One region of the Photobacterium sp. GSS17 genome, then DNA from elsewhere that is predicted to be linked to it. Evidence: predicted binding sites of a transcription regulator. Region 1 holds the regulator's gene; the other holds the start of a gene.
The links. The regulator PurR, encoded in region 1, represses purine synthesis genes. The targets are predictions, from matches to a motif close to TNANGNAAACGTTTNCNTNA.

Region 2: a site for PurR is predicted at 4,784-4,803, ahead of guaB (IMP dehydrogenase). Genes of this name have one in related genera too.

The regions. Positions count from the first base shown of each region.
Region 1 is NZ_CP117517.1:1,431,512-1,439,637, forward strand. It holds gene PGW97_RS06325 (hypothetical protein) at 1-332, opposite strand, end outside; gene PGW97_RS06330 (TfoX/Sxy family DNA transformation protein) at 532-1,122, opposite strand; cyclic di-GMP riboswitch class I at 1,246-1,352, opposite strand; gene purR (HTH-type transcriptional repressor PurR) at 1,556-2,563, opposite strand; gene PGW97_RS06340 (heme ABC transporter ATP-binding protein) at 3,089-4,027, opposite strand; gene PGW97_RS06345 (FecCD family ABC transporter permease) at 4,024-5,061, opposite strand; gene PGW97_RS06350 (heme/hemin ABC transporter substrate-binding protein) at 5,108-6,043, opposite strand; gene PGW97_RS06355 (ExbD/TolR family protein) at 6,075-6,494, opposite strand; gene PGW97_RS06360 (MotA/TolQ/ExbB proton channel family protein) at 6,491-7,165, opposite strand; gene PGW97_RS06365 (energy transducer TonB) at 7,169-7,936, opposite strand.
Region 2 is NZ_CP117517.1:792,224-800,349, reverse strand. It holds gene PGW97_RS03585 (FMN-dependent NADH-azoreductase) at 1-439, opposite strand, end outside; gene PGW97_RS03580 (LysR family transcriptional regulator) at 497-1,342, shown strand; gene guaA (glutamine-hydrolyzing GMP synthase) at 1,566-3,149, opposite strand; gene guaB (IMP dehydrogenase) at 3,256-4,719, opposite strand; gene xseA (exodeoxyribonuclease VII large subunit) at 4,990-6,351, shown strand; gene PGW97_RS03560 (zinc ribbon domain-containing protein) at 6,411-6,638, opposite strand; gene PGW97_RS03555 (alanyl-tRNA editing protein) at 7,227-8,105, opposite strand.

The DNA.
Region 1 (8,126 bases):
GCATCGGTGATCAGAATATAGCCACAAGCGATAATCGGGGCGACAGACAACAACATGGTTTTACCAATATGGTAATTACGATACCAATACTTTCTAGCGCGGATTTTGAGGAGTAGTCCCCAGACGAATAAAGTGACGTTTAACACGGTAATCGACAGTAACACATCATGCATAGCCACCGGTGAAGCCACTTGTTGGCTGACCAATAAATAGACAACCACAGGCGGAAGCAGGCTAATAAGAACCACCGCTCGCATCAGGCGTGGCCATTTGCCAAACTTATCCTTGAACATCTGTTCATTTTGTCCTGGGAAAGGTTGGGAATAGTTCATATAACCTCCGGTGTTTTACATCCGGCTAATTCTACAATTGCCCTCATTGAATAAAAGTGTGTTGCCGAATTAATAAGCAGCTTTGTGAGTTAATTCAATGTTTGACAGGGAATGACATTATTCTGTCATTGCAGAGCCAAAAATATGTTGGGAATAAAAAAGAGATCCGAAGATCTCTTTTATATGTGTTAGGTTGCGATTAACTTAATTTCGCAAGAAGTTCTGAGCGCCGCTCTTTCGGGATAACAGACCAGTGCTTGCCACTGATTGCTCCTTCCAAAGCCCACAGTAAGTCGATACTTACTTCGCCTTCATGAGTGCTCTGTAGCGCTTTATACGCATTCAGGGCACCGGCTTCGTACAGCTCATCCACTGTGGTTATTCCGGCTTTTTTCAACATCCTCTCATTCGCCAGGCGAAGATTGGGTAAATCTTTGATTCGATTGGGAGAGGTGTTATTTTTTATTTCTTTATCTGCTTTAGCGGCAGATAAAGACAATTTCGCCTGAGCCAGAATTTTATCAGTATCGTCCCACCACTCTTCAGGAATGGCATAATGTTTGGTTACAACAGGAAAGCCACGTTTCTTATATACATAAGGTTTCATTCCTGCGGATTTATATTCCTTTTCATTGTCGGCATTCGCCCGTAAATGCAGTTTGTCATTTACCACGAGTGCAAACATTGTTTCGCCAGAAAATATGCCAAAGCCGCCAAACATTGAGCGTGATTTGACGTTATCGAAATTATTAAAAAGGCGTAATGAATCTTTGAGTACTGGTTTGTCCATGCGTCTTCTCGGTGAATTGTTACTAGGTCACCTAACAACGAGCGAGGATTCAAGAATAGCAGAGTTGTAAAACGAACTGTCAGGGAAAAGTGAAATTATTTCCTGATGTTATCTGCTATATCCATCGGCAACCCCGCTACCATAAGTTGACTGCTTTAAAAATAAAACTGCCTACTCTTAGGCCGGAAGCTTTGCGTCCCTACCTTTCGATAGGTTTGCCTTGTTCGTGACACCTAAAGCATATCTCAGAAGATTATTTTGAACTTGCTCCCAACTTTTAAAGTGTGATATTGCTCCCAGTAATATCTCACAATTTTTATAGTGATATACTTCTAATGTTGTGAATTTATTACTGTTTAAGTCAAAAGTGGTACAAAAAAACCGGAGATAAAAATCTCCGGTTTGTCATACATTTGTCATCAAGTTATGCATATCAGCTGTTCAGGTTACGCACTGATTTGCGAACGACCAGTTCTGGTATCATTTCAAAAACCTGATGCTCGTGTTCTTTGTTCTTCACGCGATCCATCAGAATCTCAACCGCACTCTTACCCAAACGGCGTTTAGGCTGGTGGATCGTGGTCAGTGGCGGTGAAAAATACGGTGCCAGGTCGATGTTATCGTAGCCAATGATCGACATATCGTCAGGTACACGGATACCGGCTTGCTCAAATGTACTGATCATGCCCATCGCCATGATGTCATTGAAGCAGAAAATCGCGGTTGGACGCTTTTCCATTGCCATAAATGTGTTGGCCGCTTTTACCGCAGATTCACATTCGAAGTCACCTTCCAGAATCCAGTCTTCATTGATGTCTAGTCCGGCTTCTGTCATTGCCTTGCGGAAACCTTTCAGGCGTTCGCGACAGGCCGCTTTTTCTGCGTGGCCAGTCAGACAGCCAATTTCCTTATGACCGTGCTCAATAAAGAATTTGGTTGCCACGTAGCCGCCAAGTTCAGCATTGTCCTGAATTTTATCGGTGTGCGGGCTTTCCGGACCCCAGTCCATGATCACCATCGGCAGATCTTTCTGGCGCTCCAGCAGTTCCAATAGTTGCTCGTCAAGATCCGAACACATCACCAGCAGGCCATCTACCCGTTTTTCGGCCAGCATACGCAGGTAATCTCTTTGCTTTTCCAGGTTACCTTCGGTGTTACACAGAATCAGCGTATAGCCTTCACCGTAGCAATATTCTTCAACGCCGTGGACAACTTCAGCGAAAAACGGGTTGGTCGATTTGGTTACCAGCATGCCGATGGTGCGGGTTGTATTGCACTTCAGGCTTCGTGCTACGGCACTTGGTGCGTAGTTCAGCTCTTCAACCGCCGCGAGAACTTTCTTCTGTGTTGCTTCAGCCACGAAGCGTGTTTTGTTGATCACGTGTGAAACGGTGGTGGTTGAAACACCAGCCATACGTGCAACATCTTTAATCGTTGCCATAGTTATTCTTCTAGTGAATGGGTCCGCAGACCTTTAAATTGAATGCATTACCTAAGAGGACAGTGATGAGTTGCGATGTCAGGGATGCCATTCACTATTCTGTTAGGTGGAATTACCAGAAACGCCAAAAGGCCGCATCTCGAACGGGCGGCTTCATCTCTGATAACAAAAAATCGTACCCGCGCTAATAAAACGCGTTGCATGGATCATTTGCATTGTTTAATCGCTTGCGATCACATTTTACTGAGTGTGGCCAATAGTGCAATGTTTCTGGCCAAAGTCATGGATATTAATTGACAGTTATCAATATTTTGCTTGTAACAAGGCTCTACGCTGCAATTTATTGTTATGGTAATAACTTGATTTGAAACAAATTTAATATCCTGCAATAAATCAGTTTGCATGGAATAAAAATACCGGTTGTGCTTGCTGCGCGACAACCGGTACTAATTTCGCTCAATCAACGATGTTTCCGCTCTTATAAAACCGTGGTCTTTTCACTTGAAGCGGCGTTATCACTCTGCTTCACGAGGTTTGATTGATAGTAATAGCGGCTCTGTTTTCTGCCTTTTTTCTGTCTGCGTTTTCACCGGCCGGTAACACGACAGGGTAGCCGTCGACCGGGTGGTGGCTGATGCATACCGGCCAGCCATATACGGTTTCAATGAGCGATTCGCTTAACGCATGCTGCGGGCTACCATCTGCCTGGATTTTGCCGTTGTTCATGATAACTAACCGGTCAGCGTACTGAGCAGCAAGGTTCAGATCATGGATGACGACGATGACCGCCGCGCCGGCCCGAGCCATGTCTCTGGCGACGCGTAACGTGTTGTGCTGATGCGCCAGATCTAACGCTGAGGTCGGTTCATCAAGCATCAGAACGCACTGTTCGCCCGCCTGACTTAATTGTGTCAGCACGCGGGCAAAATGAACCCGCTGTTTTTCTCCGCCGGATAAGGTCGGGTACAGACGTGAAGACAGGGCAGTCACGTCTACCTGCGCCATTTTTTCACTGGCAATTTTTCGGGTACGGGCCTGCGAGATATTGAGAGGCAAAGCCCCCAGAGCCACCACTTCTTCAGCCGTGAAGGCAAATGTCAGACTGCTGTGCTGCGGCAGGATGCCGAGATGCTGAGCCAGCTGATGGGGTGGCCAGTTTTGTCGGTTGCGGCCGAAATAGCAGATTTCCCCTGGCACGCTCCGTTCACCACACAGAACTTTCAGCAGGGTACTTTTCCCTGCGCCGTTGGGGCCTAACAGTGCAGTCAGCTCGCCTGAGCGAATGTCGATCGAGAAGTCGTCCAGAATCACTTTGTCGCCCAGACTGAGGTTCAAACCCGTGACGCTGACTGCTACGGGCTCTGTTACCACAATTGGCTTTGTTACCAAAGACGAGCGGTTGGCCGAATCTGCTGGCTGGCGTGCAAAGGACGAAGCGTTCACGGTTGTTGGATTGTCACTCATGACAGTTTGCCCTTTTGCTTAACTAACAGTGTGATGAAAAATGGCGCGCCAATTAACGCGGTGATGATGCCAACAGGAAGCTCTGACGGTGCCGCGACAACGCGCGCCAGCATGTCAGCAATCAGGAGCAGTAAAGCGCCAAGCAAAGCGGACAGCGGAAGCAGGGTTTTGTGGTTCGGCCCGATCAGCATTCGACAAATATGGGGAACAATCAGGCCAACAAAACCGATCACCCCGGTCAGGGAAACGGCCACTCCGACGCCAGCGGCACAAAGCAGAATCAGGCTGCGTTTCAGGTGCTGGACGTTAACACCCAGGTGACGAGCTTCTGCTTCTCCCAGCAAAAAGGCATTCAGGGCGTTGGCATGGCGATCAAAAAGAACAATCAGCAGCGCCAGCGTCATATAGGCCAGAGCGATGCTGGGCCAGGTTGCGCCAGCCAGTGAGCCTAATGTCCACAATGACAGATCTCGCAGTGCCTGATCATCGGCATAGTAGTTCATCAGGCCCAGTGCTGCGCCGGACAGCGCGCCAATAGCAACCCCAGCCAGTAACATGACGGTGACGGATGTGCCATTTTTATCGGTTCCCAAAGTGTATACCAGGTACGTTGTGGCAGTGCCGCCCAGAAAAGCGAGCACGGGCACTGTGCCCAGTGTGAGCAGGTAGGGGGAAAGGGCGGCAAGCGGGGCAAAAAGCACGATTCCGACTGCGGCCCCCAGGCTTGCTCCGCCGGATACCCCAATGATGCCCGGGTCAGCCAGCGGGTTGCGGAACAACCCCTGCATCACAGCACCACACAGCGCCAGAATGGCACCGACGGCAATTCCCATCAGGGTTCGGGGCAGGCGAATTTGCTGAATGACCATACTGATATGAGTCGGCAGTTCGGTCTGCCACGGCAGAAGCGCATGGAGGCTGTCCTTGACGCTGATTGCCATTGGGCCGACCGTCATTGAGACGATCAGCGTCATTGTCAGCAAAGCCAGACCAGCCGGAAAGACCACGCGGGTTGGGAGTCGTTGTAACTGCATGTTGTGTACTACTCGGGAAAATGACTCAGGGTAGGTTGAGGGTGACTCAGAATGACTGAGGATAAAATTCGCGGTTGAGGCGTTCTGCTTCATTCAGGCTTTGTATCCCGAGTCCGCCAATCAATGCTGTACCATCAATGGTCACAACGGCTTGATTCTGTCCTGCAGGCGTGGCTGCCAGCATAGGCATTTTTTGCAGCAAGGCTTCCACACTGCCAAGCTGGCTGTAAGTACGTTCGCTGATCAGAATAATGTCCGGCTGCATCTCGACAATCGATTCCTGTGAAATCGGTTTATATGACTCAATGCTGTCGGCTGCCGGGTTAATAGCGCCAGCCAGTTGGATGACACTGTCTGCCGGGGTATGGCGACCGGCGACATTGGTTGGTCGTCCCTCGTGAATCATCAGAAATAAAACCTTTTTCGGCGTTTCTGTATTGGCCTGGTTGGCTTTAATGGCTGCTACCTTGTCTTTTACCTCTTTTTGCAGGGCTTGTGCGGTAGATTCGTGCTGAGTAAGGCGACCCACCTGCTCAATACGCACAAGCAGATCTTCGACGGTTTCACCTGAGTTGAGAACATCTACTGCCACACCGGCTTGACGCAGCAGGGTCAGCGTGGTTTGCGGTCCCATTTCACTTGAACCCAGAATACGGGTCGGGTTGAGAGAAAGCAGGCTCTCCGCCGCGAGCTGACGGTGATAACCGAGCACGGGAATGGCGGTATTGTTTACGTCTTGGTTTTTGACATATTGGTTATTGACGTATTGGCTTTTGACGTTTTGCTCTATGGCATCCGAGTTTTCAAGAGCTTGGCTGGCAACGATGAACTTACTGGTTTGATCTACGCCAACCAACTGGTCCTGCGCGCCCAATGCGTAGACCAGTTCAGTAATGGCAGAGCCGGCACTGATAATACGTTCAGCGGCAAAGCTTGTGGCCGTCGTCATGAGTAATGCGCTGGCGATGACTAGATGTTTCATAATTCTTCCTCTTCCATTACTTCGTCTGATATTACTTTTCTTCTTCCATCAATAGCTGCGTGGCTTTGATGTTGTTTTGCTGTAAAAAGGCCAGCAGTTTGAGCATGTTTTCGACCGATCCTGTTTTATCGGCTCCTATGACTACTGGCTTTTCCGGTGCGGCTTTGACAGCCTCAACCAGCTTAGTTTTAAAGGTTTCCCAGTCCTCCACAGCTGCTCCCTGCAAGGCCCAGTAAGGTGACTGAGACATCAGGTTGATCGTGATCGGATCGGCCTGTGTGGTTTGCAGTGTCCGGGTGTCGGTTTGCGGTAAATCGACTTCCAGTGATTGCAACTTCACACTGGCCGTCAGCAGCAGAAAGACCATGACGATAAAAATAATGTCGAGCAGCGGGGTAAGATCAGGCTTCAGATCGTCGTCCGTATTAATGCCTTGATGAGTACGGATCATGACTGTTCCGCCGGAGTGGCCGTACGTTGGCGGGTTGCACCCTCAAGGGTGAGCCCTTCAAGCCATAAGTTGCAATGGTTCAGGCTGTGTTCGAGCTTGGCGGTGATTTTATCTGCCCAAAGGCCCAGTAGTTGCGACCCGGTAATGGCCGGTAGCGCAATCAGAAGACCGGCGGCGGTGGTACGCATCGCAAGCCCCAGTCCATCAGCCAGATCGCCTGGCGTGACAGAGCCGGTACTGGCCGCAATACCTTTAAACATTTCAATCAGGCCAAGAACGGTGCCTAATAAACCAATCAGTGGACTGATGACACCAATTAACCCCAGCAGGCGAAGGCCGGCACGCAACTGGCTGCGTTGTTGTTGCAACCAGATACCTGCTGCGTCTTCACGTAGCGGCTTATCAAAATGGCGATGGGCAATCAGCATTGAGACCCCCCGACACAACAGAGGGCGCTGCTGTTTAAGGGAATGAGCCAGGCTATCCAGCCCGGCTTCGTCACCACGATCTTGTGCACTGAGCAGGGCATTGATTTTCCCTCGGCCGACACCGGTGCAGCGCAGAACCTGAATACTGCGCTCGACCAGAATCATGACGGTCAGTGCTGAACACAGCAGCAGAGGGCCAGTCATTATGCCGAACTGGTTTTGAAGACTTTGAAACGTGTCCATGAATTAATCCAACTTGAATCGAACAGGAATATGAACCCGATGGGCAATGGCGTGCCCATCGACAATGTGTGAGGAAAAACGCCAGCGTTTAATCGCGTCCAACGCGGCCTCATCCAGTACCTGCGCACCGGAGGACTGCACCAGCATTTGCTTGACCTGTCTGCCTTTCTCATCAATCCAGACTTCAACCGTGACCTGACCTTCCAGTCCACGTCGACGTGCGATACGCGGATAGCTGACCGGCGAAGGTTTGGTGGCAAAGGTTGGCTGGTTGACGAGGGCAGGGCTATTGACCCCGGCTGCGCTCGCTGAGGGTGACGCCTTGGTTTCCGTTATATGGGTATCCTGCGAATTGGTGGCAGCCGTATTTGGCGCGGCTTCTGACTGGCGTTTGTCTGGCTGTGGCGCTGTCACCTTGCGTGAGGTTTTAAACTCGGGTTGTGTTTTTGGTTCAGCTTTTGGCTTCGCTTTTGGTTCAGGGTGATGCACTGGTTGGCTGGTTGGTTTCGCTTCAGATTGCGTTTTTTTGACCAGCTTTTTAATGTCAGTTTTTTGCTCAACAGGCTGAGTCACGCTGGACTTTTGGGTGACCGGCGGCGGTGTTGGCGCTGAAGCGGATGGGGTTGGTGCTGACATCAAATTCAGCGAAACACTGGTCGATTCTGTCCCAATGGGCATCGCCATCACTTGTGTGTTTGGCACGGTATATAAAAGCATTCCGTGGAACGCGACAGAAATTGCACCAGCGATGACATATCGTTTTGTGTTCACAGAATCACCCAAAGCTAAATGTTGCTTTATCTTATTGCTTTAACAGGAAAAGGTTTTCAATCGGGGAGTTGTTTGAACAACTCTATTCGATAACGGTTCTCATTATCCATGGAATGGTAATAATATCAATTATCATTTGCAATATTGTTTGTGGGTAATTATAGTGCACGCAAATAAGATATGTTCTCAT
Region 2 (8,126 bases), 640 kb from region 1:
TACGTATGATCTGATCAAACCAGGCTTTAAGGTGGGCAGGCATACCGTAGTTGTACATCGGAGATGAAATGACAATGATATCGGCCTGGGCGACTTCCTGAATCAGTTTGTCGGATAGCTCAAGCAGAGCCCTTTGATTCTCTGTTTGCCGTTCTTCTGGGGTGAACACCGCCCCTATCCAGTTCTGATTGATGAACTCGGGCGGATGCATACCGACATCCCGGTAAATATACTGATTTGTGGTATGTACTTTTCTCCACGCCTCTGTGAACTGAATGGCAATATTTTTCGAGATGGAATTATGCCCCGGGTTCTCGTTACTCGCCGCTCTGACGCTGGAATCAATGTGAAGTAAAGATGTCATTTCATTTCCTTGGTTAATTAAAACACCAAAACTATACTCACCCCACAACCCGCCAACAAACGAGATAAATGTCATTATAGATGCGTTAAACTCATCTATAATGGCGCAAAAACAACCACATGGTCATGCCTGATGCAGGTTTCATTACAAGCACTTAAAGCGTTTGAGTCAGCCGCCCGCCACGGAAGCTTTAAAGCTGCCGCCCATGAACTGTCACTAACCCCAACAGCGATTTCTCATCATGTACAGAATCTCGAAAGCCGTCTGAATGTGTCTCTCTTTCATCGAAAAGTACGGAAGATTGAATTGACCGAAGCTGGGAAAAAATTAGCCCTGGCTGCAACCAGCGGATTCCGTACTATTGCGATGGCAATAGACGAAATTAAGTTCTCCGGCAATAACATTCTGATTTCGACCACGACGGCTCTCGCCTCCATGAGGCTGATCCCGGCTATCGAAGAGTATATGCGCTTACATCCAGGCGTTTTGATAGACGTGTCGACAGGAGAATCATTCGATAATTACCCTAATACTCTGCCGATCCGATTTGGTAGTACGGAGTCCGTAAAAACATCTGACATTCTGAAACATGAAAAATTTGATGCCTTTGGAACCCCGTCCTATCTCGACTTTTCGAGTAAGGCTGACAGGTTTAAGATTATTTCCACCAGGTGGAAAAACCGGAAACTACCACCAGCGCCCGTCCACGCATGGCTGGAAAAGAATGGAATTGAACAGAGCAAGGTTGAGTATGTCACCTATGATCAAGAACTTATTGGGATTCAGGAAGCCTTATTAGGAAAAGCCCTGGTCTTTTGTTCAACCACCTTAACCGCTCCTCTTATCACGGCTGGCATTTTTCATTCGTTTAATTCAAATCCCGTAGATACTGAATTTTGCTTTTACTGCCCTGACAAAGAAAAATATGACACTAGGACACACGAAGCATTCCTGTTATGGCTTGAAAAGTTATTGTAGTGGTCTGAACCTCAATTTGTTCTCTGATCATGCCAGCATGGTATCGGGCGTAATCCATGGCATTACTGATGAATCATACCCATCAAAATACCACGGTTAAACCGTGCTTGGCGTTGCCAGATATTGCCAAAAATGACTAAGACCAAAACAAAAAAAGTCCGCAATTATGCGGACTTAGATATGATTTAGTGCCTGTTAGTGCCAGACGTTTCCGGTTGGGAAATTATTCCCACTCGATGGTTGCTGGCGGCTTACCAGAAATGTCGTAAACCACACGGGAAATGCCGTTTACTTCATTGATAATACGGTTAGACACTTTACCCAGGAAGTCGTATGGCAGGTGTGCCCAGTGCGCAGTCATGAAATCAATCGTTTCAACAGCACGCAGTGATACTACCCAGTCGTACTTACGACCATCGCCCATAACGCCCACAGAGCGTACTGGCAGGAAGACAGTGAAGGCCTGAGAAACTTTGTTGTACAGATCCGCTTTATGCAGTTCTTCAATGAAGATAGCGTCAGCACGGCGCAGCAGGTCACAGTACTCTTTCTTCACTTCGCCCAGTACACGTACGCCCAGACCTGGACCCGGGAACGGGTGACGGTACAGCATATTGTACGGCAGACCCAGTTCCAGACCGATCTTACGCACTTCGTCTTTGAACAGCTCTTTCAGCGGCTCAACCAGACCCATTTCCATATCATCCGGCAGACCGCCCACGTTGTGGTGAGACTTGATCACGTGCGCTTTACCGGTCTTCGATGCCGCAGACTCAATCACATCCGGATAGATTGTGCCTTGTGCCAGCCACTTCGCGTTCTCCAGTTTACCCGCTTCTTCATCGAAGACTTCAACAAACACGCGGCCGATGATTTTACGTTTGGCTTCTGGCTCATCCACACCTTCCAGTGCAGACAGGAAACGATCTTCAGCATTAACGTGAACAATGTTCAGGCCGAAGTGGTCGCCAAACATTTCCATTACCTGGTGGCCTTCATTAAGACGCAGCAGGCCGTTGTCAACGAAAACACAAGTCAGTTTGTCACCGATGGCACGGTGCACCAGCATTGCAACAACGGAAGAATCCACACCGCCTGACAGGCCCAGGATCACTTCATCATCGCCCACTTGCTCTTTGATACGTGCAATAGCGTCTTCGATGATGTTCTCGGAAGTCCACAGCTTCTCACAGCCACAGATGCCCAGAACGAAGTTTTCGATAATGCGCATGCCCTGACGAGTGTGAGTCACTTCCGGGTGGAACTGTACACCGTAGAAATGCTTCTCTACGTTCGCCATCGCAGCGTAAGGACACGTCTCAGTTTCAGCCACTTTGACGAAGTCAGACGGGATTTCAACCACTTTATCACCGTGGCTCATCCAAACGTCCAGCAGCGCCTGACCGTCATCAGACAGCGCATCTTCAATGTTGTGGAAGAAGTCTGTTGGCTCAACAATTTTCACCTGCGCATAACCAAATTCACGCTCGGTTGAACCAGCAACTTTACCGCCCAGCTGCTCAGCCATGGTCTGCATGCCGTAGCACACACCAAATACCGGTACACCCGCTTCAAACACATATTGAGGGGCACGAGGAGAGCCGGCTTCGGTCACACTTTCCGGACCGCCTGACAGGATAATACCGTTCGGATTGAAGTCGCGGATATCGGCTTCATCGACGTCCCAGCTCCACAGTTCACAGTAAACGCCAATTTCACGGATACGACGTGCGATTAGCTGCGTGTACTGAGAACCAAAGTCCAGAATCAGGATACGTTGGTCATGAATATTTGTGGTCGTGCTCATTTCAGGCTGTCTCAAAAATCAGTGGAAGGTGGGGGCTAAAAAACGCCCCCGATCTTATACGAGTTTTTTAGTTAGGCAAACGTTTTCGCAATTCGTTGCGTAGCGATTAGCCCAGACGGTAGTTAGGTGCTTCTTTTGTAATCGTCACATCGTGAACGTGAGACTCTTTCATGCCAGCACCAGAGATACGAACAAATTCCGCTTTAGTACGCAGCTCTTCGATGGTTGCCGAACCGGTCAGACCCATGCTTGAACGCAGGCCGCCCAGTTGCTGGTGAACGATTTCTTTCAGGTGACCTTTGTACGCCACACGACCTTCGATACCTTCCGGTACCAGTTTGTCTGCCGCATTGTCAGTCTGGAAGTAACGGTCTGAAGAACCTTTTGACATCGCGCCCAGAGAGCCCATGCCGCGGTAAGATTTATAAGCACGGCCCTGGTACAGCTCTACTTCACCCGGTGCTTCTTCCGTACCGGCGAACATTGAACCGACCATCACACAGGATGCACCAGCCGCAATGGCTTTACACATGTCGCCGGAGAAACGGATACCGCCGTCTGCGATTACCGGAATGTCGTATTCGTTCGCTACGGCCGCTGCATCAGCGATAGCTGTAATTTGCGGAACACCCACACCGGTCACGATACGAGTGGTACAGATTGAGCCTGGGCCGATACCCACTTTCACAGCACTGACACCAGCTTCAATCAGGGCACGAGCACCTTCTGCCGTCGCTACGTTACCGCCTACGATTGGCAGGTTCGGGTAGGCAGTACGGGTTTCGCGAATACGCTGCAGAACCCCTTCAGAGTGGCCGTGAGAAGAGTCAATCAGCAGTACGTCAACACCCGCTTCAACCAGCGCTTTCACACGCTCTTCGTTACCGGCACCGGCACCCACCGCTGCGCCCACACGCAGACGACCGAACTCGTCTTTACACGCATTAGGCTTACGCTCTGCTTTCTGGAAGTCTTTTGCCGTGATCATGCCGCGCAGCTGGAAGCTGTCGTTAACCAGCAGCACTTTTTCAACACGGTGCTGCTGCATGATTTTTTCTACTTCTTCACGTGATGCGCCTTCTTTGGCAGCCGCCAGTTTACCTTTTGGCGTCATCACATCTTCTACTTTCAGGGAAAGGTCGGTCACGAAACGAACGTCACGGCCGGTAATAATACCCACCAGTTCGTTGTTACCAGTCACTACCGGGTAACCGGCAAAGCCGTTTTCTTCAGTCAGGCGCTTCACATCTTCGATGGTGTTGTCTGGTTTCACGGTGACAGGTTCTGATACCACACCCGCTTCGAACTTTTTCACCATGCGAACTTCACGAGCCTGCTGCTCAATGGACATGTTTTTGTGGATGAAGCCAATGCCACCTTCCTGGGCAAGGGCAATCGCCAGGCGACCTTCAGTGACGGTATCCATTGACGCTGACACCATAGGGATGTTCAGCGAAATGTCTTTCGTCAGACGGGTGCGCAGATCGGCAGTGTTAGGCAGTACAGTTGAATGGGCTGGAACCAGCAGAACATCGTCGAAAGTCAAAGCTTCTTGTTTGATTCGTAACATTGCAATATCTCACACCAAGTAGAGGTTTAAAGAAGGATAAAATATTGCGAACGAATTATACGTAGGGTGCAAACGTTTGGCTAGAATTTTTTTTGATTTTTTTATTGATTATTTTCCCTTGATCTGTAATATATTTCGGTTAAGTTTCCGGTGTTGCGGTCGCCGTTTTACGACCAAGATCTGTCCACAGATCTGCCCAAAAAATAGCAAACGATATCTTCTCTCGTTTTCCGCACCCGCCTAAGCCTCCGACTACAGGTTTTCTGCCGCGTGACCCTATTTTCTCCCCAAACTCAGAACAACGATCGCATTTATACCGTTTCCAGCCTGAACGCTCAGGTCAGACTGATCCTTGAGAACGAAATGGGAGTTGTCTGGCTGGTTGGTGAACTGTCTAACCTGTCGATGCCGGTCTCCGGCCACTGGTATTTCACCCTGAAGGACTCCCGTGCTCAGGTGAAATGTGCCATGTTCAAGGGCACAAACCGACGGGTCACCTTCAAACCGGCCAATGGGACCCAGGTTCTGGTCAAAGCGCGATTGTCGCTGTATGAACCTCGTGGGGACTACCAACTGATCATCGAAAGCATGCAACCGGAAGGTGATGGTCGACTGCAGCAACAATTTGAACAGCTGAAAATGGCACTGGCCGCCGAAGGTCTGTTTGCTCAGTCGCTGAAAAAAACGCTGCCGGATTTACCTCGCCGGGTCGGGATTATTACCTCTAAAACCGGTGCTGCACTGCATGATATTTTACAGGTACTAAAACGCCGGGATCCCAGCCTGCCGGTTGTAATTTACCCGACCATGGTACAGGGTGAAGGAGCAGCCATTTCAATTGCGCAGGCTATCGGCCGGGCAAATGCCCGCCAGGAATGTGATGTCCTGATTGTGGGGCGTGGCGGTGGCTCTTTGGAAGATTTGTGGGCGTTCAACGAAGAAATCGTGGCCCGCACTATCGCAGCCAGTCAAATCCCAATTGTAAGCGCCGTCGGCCACGAAGTGGACGTGACGATTGCTGACTTTGTCGCGGACGTACGCGCACCGACCCCTTCAGCAGCCGCTGAGCTGATAAGCCGGGATATGACCCACCAGACCCAGCAGATACGCCAGCGACAGCAACAACTGCAAAGCGCTATGCGCCACTACATGTCTGAACGCCTCGCCCAGGCTATTCGCCTGCAGCACAGGCTGGACCGCCAGCATCCGCAAGTTCGCCTGAACCAGCAACAACAGCAACTGGATGAGCTGACCGGACGCCTTGGTCACACCATGCAACGCTACATGGCCCGTTACCAGCAGCAATTGGAGCAATACAATTACAAACTGGCGCTGCACTCTCCTGCCCGCACGCTGGCAACCAAACAGAACCAGCTCCACCGGCTGGAAGATAGGCTGCAGGAAGCCATGGATCGTCGCTTGGTCGCCTCTGGCCACCGACTGGCAATGGCAGCCGAAAAACTGGAAGCGGTCAGCCCGCTGGCAACACTGGGACGGGGATATTCCATCACCCGCGACAGTAGCGGCACAGTGGTTCGCAACAGCAGTCAGGTGTCGGTCGGTGACACGATTCATACCCGACTGGCCGACGGCGAGATAAGTTCTGTGGTCAGCGAGTCGTCTTCCCGTTAATCTGAAGCCCATCAATCTGTGTCCATTAACCCCATGTGTCCCGTCAGGGTTGATGGAGGCTATTCGGCCCTGACAAACTCAATCCGGATTCTGGATTTAGACTTCAACTCATTGCACTGATTACAAAAATAACTGGCGGCACCGCAGGCTGCCAGCTTTTCCAACTGGGCTGCACAGTCCGGGCAGTACGCTTGCTTTCGCCAATTTTTACCGCAGTCCTCGCAGTGGTAATGATTGTCATGCCAATGCATTTCCGTTTGGCATTCCGGGCAAAAATTCTGTTCCATGTGTTACTCCTAATCAGGCATAGTCGGCATTTTTATGCGCCGTATCCTAGCGCAAGTTGTTTTCACTGCCATTGATTCAGCTTAGGAATCCGCTCTCTGGCTCTCTGGCTCTCTGGCTCTCTGGCTCTCTGGCTCTCTGGCTCTCTGGCTCTCTGGCTCTCTGGCTCTCTGGCAGAGCATCTCACTACACGTGTAGCTTCATAAAAGCCATTCGATATTTTTCACTGCGTGTTCTTCGCACTCGCCTCTACTGCTTATCCAATATCTCTTTTCTACCGCGAAGCCTGAGCGTACCTGATTCTGTTGATCAACGTGATAAACCCTATTGATCAGCGATCAGGTTCCAAAAGAACATTTATCAATACACTTCCCGAAAGCATAAGTTACATATGCTGTTTTTCAATTTAAACCGACATATTATTTTACTAACATGGTTTTAAAGCCCATAGATCAAGAATGTTGTAAACCCATAGAATCAGGATCCAGCAAACTTTACGACGGTTATCAGATACCATCATTTCATTAATAATAGTCTGATAAATATAAAAAAATCGCCATCAAGGCGATTTTTATCAACGGGTTCGGTGATCAAGCTTTAACACTGCGGGTGATCATTATCAACTCCTGCTCATTGCGAATATCAAACGATACGGTCAATGATGCGTACTCGGCCAGAGAGCGGACATGAGTACCGCCACAAGGGATTTCGACTACATTCCCTTCTAGCAGATCGCACTGCCAGTAGCGGGAATCTGTCAAAGCAGAGCCTTCTTTGCGAAGTGTCACCGGAAAACCTTCGTGGCACCAGGCAGTCAGCTGCTGGTTCACCTGCTCCGTGATGTCAGGCAGAGCTGCGAGCATCTCTGCCGTATTCATTCCGCGTTTTCGCAGGGTCTTCCCGAGGCGATAAGTATCAGTACTGCAATCTTCGGTCACACGGCTTTCCGTTTGCGCATAACTGTGGAAATCGTAGTGCCCGAGTTCATCTTTCCGTGATGCCTCTTTTCGCCAGAATCCCTGATGGAGGACCTTGTTAAGCGCCAGCGAGGAAAGGTGGCCCCCACTGTGGCCACGGCTCAGGGCCTGCTGATAAATCTCATCGACAACCAACTCAACAGCCACCCCTGCGGCCAGCACCATATCAGCGGCAAGCTGATGCACCACAACAAACACCCAGCCCGGCTCAAAGCGTTTGACTGGAATCGCGGCGCCGACAAACAGCTGTCCGGTCACCAGTTCAACGGCACCGACATGACAGCCGACAACAGGTTGGCTATCGCCTCCCCACTTCAGTATTCCGCGGTCTGCCGGATGATCCGGCCAGATGTGGCTGACCGGGTGAAAAGGGGTAACATCGGTCACCACATACAGGCCGCCTTGCCCATCGGCTTCAACGAGCTGTACATTCGCCTGTGCCTGATACTGATAATCCGGAAAGACCACCCGGGTTGCGCTTATCGCTGTCATAACTGTCCTTCATTGTTCGAA